2 regions of the Streptomyces sp. NPDC026589 genome follow, and region 2 is predicted to be linked to the other one. Evidence: riboswitches for the same ligand, from Rfam matches in the RefSeq annotation. Region 2 holds a riboswitch; the other holds the start of a gene.

Region 1 (2,194 bases), on a different contig from region 2:
CCAGGAGCATCCGCACCTCCAGGAGGTCGGCCGCCTCCTGCGCCGTGGGCTCGGCGACACAGGCGCCCGCATGTCTGCGGGTGACGACGAAGCCCTCGGACTCCAGTGTGCGCAGGGCCTCGCGGACCGGGACGCGGGAGACCCCGTAGCGGCGGGCCAGCAACTCCTCGGTGAGGCGGCTGCCCCGCTCGTAGACACCGGAGACGATGTCGTCACGGATTGCCGTGCATACCGAATGCGCGGGAATGCGCATGTCCGAACCTCCGCCTTTATCCCCGCGAAACGCGGCCGCCCGACGTCTGTTCCGTGACTCTATTGCAATCTGCCGCAATTTCCGATGGCAGGCCGGAATCCATGGATGTCCACGGGCCGGAATCGCCGGAGGCCCCGGCAGGTGCCGGGGCCTTCGGACGGGGGCGCGCGGGGCGGGTCAGACGTTCAGCCCGTGGGAGCGCAGGTAGCCGACGGGGTCCATGTCGGAGCCGTAGTCGGGGCTGGTCCGGGCCTCGAAGTGCAGGTGCGGGCCGGTGGAGTTGCCGGTGGAGCCGGAGAGGCCGATCTGCTGGCCGGAGGAGACGCTCTGGCCGACGGAGACGCCGATCGAGGAGAGGTGGCCGTACTGGGTGTACGTGCCGTCCGTCATCCGGAGCACGACGTTGTTGCCGTACGCGCCTCCCCAGCCGGCCTCGACGACCGTGCCGGCGCCGACGGCGACGACGGAGCTGCCGGAGGCGGCCTGGAAGTCCACGCCGGAGTGGCTGCCGGAGGACCAGAGCGCACCGCCGGTGTTGTAGCCGGTGGTGACGTGGGAGCCGGCGACCGGGAGATGGAAGGCGTTCAGGCGGGCGCGCTCGGCGGCGCGGGCGGCGCGGGCCTTCTCCTCGCGGACCTCCTTGGCGCGGGCCTCGGCCTTGCGCTCGGCCTCCGCCTTCGCCTTGGCCTTGGCGGCCTTCTCGCGGGCCTCCGCGGCGGCCTGGGCCTTCGCCTTCGCGATCGCGTCGGCCTGCTGCTTCTGGGCGTGGGCCTGGGCGTCTATCTGCTCGGCGAGAGTGGCGTCGAGGGCGACGGCCTGGGTGAGGCCGGTGTCGGCGACCTGGGCGGCCTCGGTGTCCGCGGCGAGGGCCGGGGAGGCCGGCGAGCCGAGGACGCCGGCGGTGGCCAGAGCCGCGATGCCTGCGGCCTGGGCGCTCCGGCGCGTGAGGCGGCTCGGGGCACGGTGCTTCCCGGTGGCACGGGTGAACGCCATGGAGGGGCTGATCCTTTCCTTCCTTCTCGCCTACCGGGTTAGCTGACGGGTTCGGAGCAGGAAGGTCTCCTACGGATCCCCACGCCGGTTTCGCGGCACGGGCCTCCGATTCACCCCAGGGACTGCGTGGGTCCCCGGCTCCCCAGGCTCGCGCCTGACGGGGACTCGGCGATGACTGTCCGGCGCCGCGGCTGCGGCATACGGGTGGCGGACAGCCGAGCCGACGCTAGGCCGGGCGACTTCCCATCGCCAAACGGACCAGGGGATTTGTCGCCCATCCCACAGGGCAGACAGGCATCTCCTCCCCCAAAGGGGATGGATTGGATTAATCGACCAAAAAGGGGAGGACCCCGACGAATATGCGTTCGTCGGGGTCCTGTTCGCGGCGGTGTGCCACCCATGCGTCAGCCGGTGACGACGGACACCTCTCCGATGCCGAGGGCCTTCACGGGCTCCTCGATCCGGGAGGCGTCCCCCACGAGGACCGTGACCAGCCGGTCGACCGGGAAGGCACTGACCACGGCGGCCGTCGCCTCCACGGTGCCCGTCTCGGCGAGCCGGGCGTAGAGGTGGGCCTGGTAGTCGTCGGGGAGGTGCTGCTCGACCTGGTCGGCCAGCGTGCTCGCGACGGAGGCGGCGGTCTCGAACTTCAGCGGGGCGACGCCCACCAGGTTCTGTACGGCCGTCTCGCGCTCGGCGTCGGTCAGCCCCTCGGCGGCCAGCGTCCGCAGGACCTTCCAGAGGTCGTCCAGCGCCGGTCCGGTGGACTCCGTGTCCACCGAGCCGCTGATCGCGAGCATGGCCGCGCCGCCCGAGTCGGGGCCGCTGGAGCGCAGCACCTGGGCGAAGGCCCGCACTCCGTAGGTGTAGCCCTTCTCCTCGCGCAGCACCCGGTCCAGCCGGGAGGTGAGGGTGCCGCCCAGGCAGTACGTGCCGAGCACCTGGGCG
Region 2 (2,194 bases):
GGTAGCCGTACGAGCCGGAGTAGCCGGCCGAGGTGATCGTGCCGCTGTGCACGGCCTTGAGCGGTGCACCGGCCGACCCGGCGAAGTCGAGACCGGTGTGCTGGCCCGAGGACCAGAGCGCGCCGGACTGACCGTAGGTGGAGGTGATCGTGTACGAGAAGGTGGGGAGGGAGAAGCTGGCGGCGAGCTTGGCGAGCCGCTCGGCCTCCTTCTTCTTCTCCGCCGCTTCCTTCGCCGCCTTCTTCTTCGCGGCGGCCTCGGCCTCGGCCTCTGCCTCTGCCTCGTCCTGCTGCTTCTTGGCCTCGGCGGCGGCGCTCTCGGCCGCTGCCTTCTCGGCGGCGGCCTTGGCCTCGGCGTCGGCGCTGGCCTGCTGCTGCTCGGCCTGCTGGAGGATCCGGGCGCGCAGCGCCTCGCCCGCGTCGGTGCCCTGCTCGGCCTCGGCGGTGGTGAGGCCGGCGGTGGTGAGCGGCGCGGAGGCGGCGACCGGGGCGGGCTCCGCCTCGTCGGACATCAAAGACCCGACGCCGGGAAGGGACTTGGCGTCGGGGAGGTTGTCCACGATGGAATCGGGAAGAGAGATGGAGACCGGCGCCTTGTCCTGCGCGGTGGCCATGCCGCCGGCACCGACAGCCGCTATGACACCGACCCCGAGGACGGTGGAGCTACGGGCCAGACCACGCTGCTTGGCCACGCGGTGCTTGCCGCGCACGGGACGGATGGACTCCGCGGTGGGGTTCCATTCCTCCCAGGTGCGCTCCTCGCCACCGAAGGTGTCGGCACTGAAGGGTGACGGGGCCTCAGGGGCAGGCTTGTTGGACGCCACGTGGGCGCACTCCTTTCCTTCCTTCTCGCCTACCGGGTTAGCTGACGGGTTCGGAGCAGGAAGGTCTCCTACGGGCCCCTCCGTCTCTCACGAGACGCAGGCGTCCGATTCACCCCATGTAGGTGGTTCCCCGGTTCCCTTGCGGAATTCGGCGCTCGCGCGCGGCGCCGTCTCTGACGACGGCTGTGACGACCGCGCTGCGTTATCGAACGTTAATAGACGGACGGGCCCTATTCCAAGCTGTTCCTGTTGATCATTAACGAACATGGCGGGGATGTACGGGTGACAACCGGGCGCAATCGGGCGACTTGACCACCACTCAGCCACATCACTTTTTCTGACGGTGTGTCAAATGTTATGCGGAGCGGTGCACCTCGATTACGCACCGTGTCATCGCTCGGCGTCATCGCCCGGCGTCATCGCCCGGCGTCATCGCCCGGCGTCATCGCCCCGGCCCACGATCTTCACCGTCGTCCGGGGCACGGGCTGCCCCTCCGCCGGCCGGCCGACCGCGATGAGCGCCATGTCGTCCGTGGTCCGCCCGCCGGTGTGCAGCCGTACGTCGTCCGTCAGCGCCGACAACAGCTCCTCCGGGCCGGGGAAGATCCGGCCGCGCAGCCGGGCCGCCGGATCGTAGAAGACCCCGTTCGGGTCCCGCGCCTCGGACAGGCCGTCCGTGAAGGCGAGGAGCGTCGCCCCGGCGGGCATCGCCCACTCGTCGGACCGGTCCGGCCACACCCCCAGGTCCATCCCCAGCGGCATGGCGGGCACCGAGGGCGCCAGCACCTCCAGGGCGCCGTCGGCGTGCAGCAGGATCGGCTCGGGGTGACCGCGGTTGACGATGCGCAACGAGGCCGAACCGGGCGGGATCTCGGCCAGCACGGCGGTGATGAACCCCTCCATCGCGTCCAGCCCGTACCGTCGCGTCCCCTCCCGGGCCAGCGCCCGCTCCAGCCGCTGCGCGACGCCCTCCAGCGAACGCTCCTGCTCGGCCGCCTCCCGGAACGCCCCGATGATCACCGCCACCGCCTCGACGGCGTCCAGCCCCTTGCCGCGTACGTCGCCGACGACCAGACGCACTCCGTACGGGGTGTCCGCGACGGCGAACAGGTCGCCGCCCACGAACTCGTCCGCCTGGGCCGCCTCGTACCGCGCGGCCACCTGGAGTCCGCCGATCCGCTCGGCCGGGGTCGGCAGCACGGCCCGCATGGCGGTCTCCGCGATGACCCGGGCCGAGGCCAGCTGCTCGTTGCCGCGCCGCACGACGCCGTTGATGACGAGGGCCAGCACCGAGGCCGTGAGCACGGTGATCAGCTCGATGATCGGGACCACCTGGGTGGTCGTCCCGTCGGAGAGCCGCATCGCGATGAC

The links. Region 2 has a riboswitch for cyclic di-AMP ahead of AB0F29_RS27005 (M23 family metallopeptidase). Riboswitches for the same ligand answer to the same signal wherever they lie in the genome.
Region 1: linked by a shared signal. The riboswitch ahead of AB0F29_RS35730 (M23 family metallopeptidase) and the one ahead of AB0F29_RS27005 (M23 family metallopeptidase) in region 2 are both predicted to bind cyclic di-AMP.

What each region holds. Positions count from the first base shown of each region.
Region 1 covers NZ_JBEZYG010000030.1:38,879-41,072, forward strand. Annotated here, with positions in the region: gene AB0F29_RS35725 (GntR family transcriptional regulator) at 1-253, opposite strand, end outside; gene AB0F29_RS35730 (M23 family metallopeptidase) at 431-1,246, opposite strand; cyclic di-AMP (ydaO/yuaA leader) riboswitch at 1,260-1,427, opposite strand; gene AB0F29_RS35735 (pitrilysin family protein) at 1,651-2,194, opposite strand, start outside.
Region 2 covers NZ_JBEZYG010000016.1:225,314-227,507, reverse strand. Annotated here, with positions in the region: gene AB0F29_RS27005 (M23 family metallopeptidase) at 1-823, opposite strand, end outside; cyclic di-AMP (ydaO/yuaA leader) riboswitch at 835-987, opposite strand; gene AB0F29_RS27000 (PP2C family protein-serine/threonine phosphatase) at 1,253-2,194, opposite strand, start outside.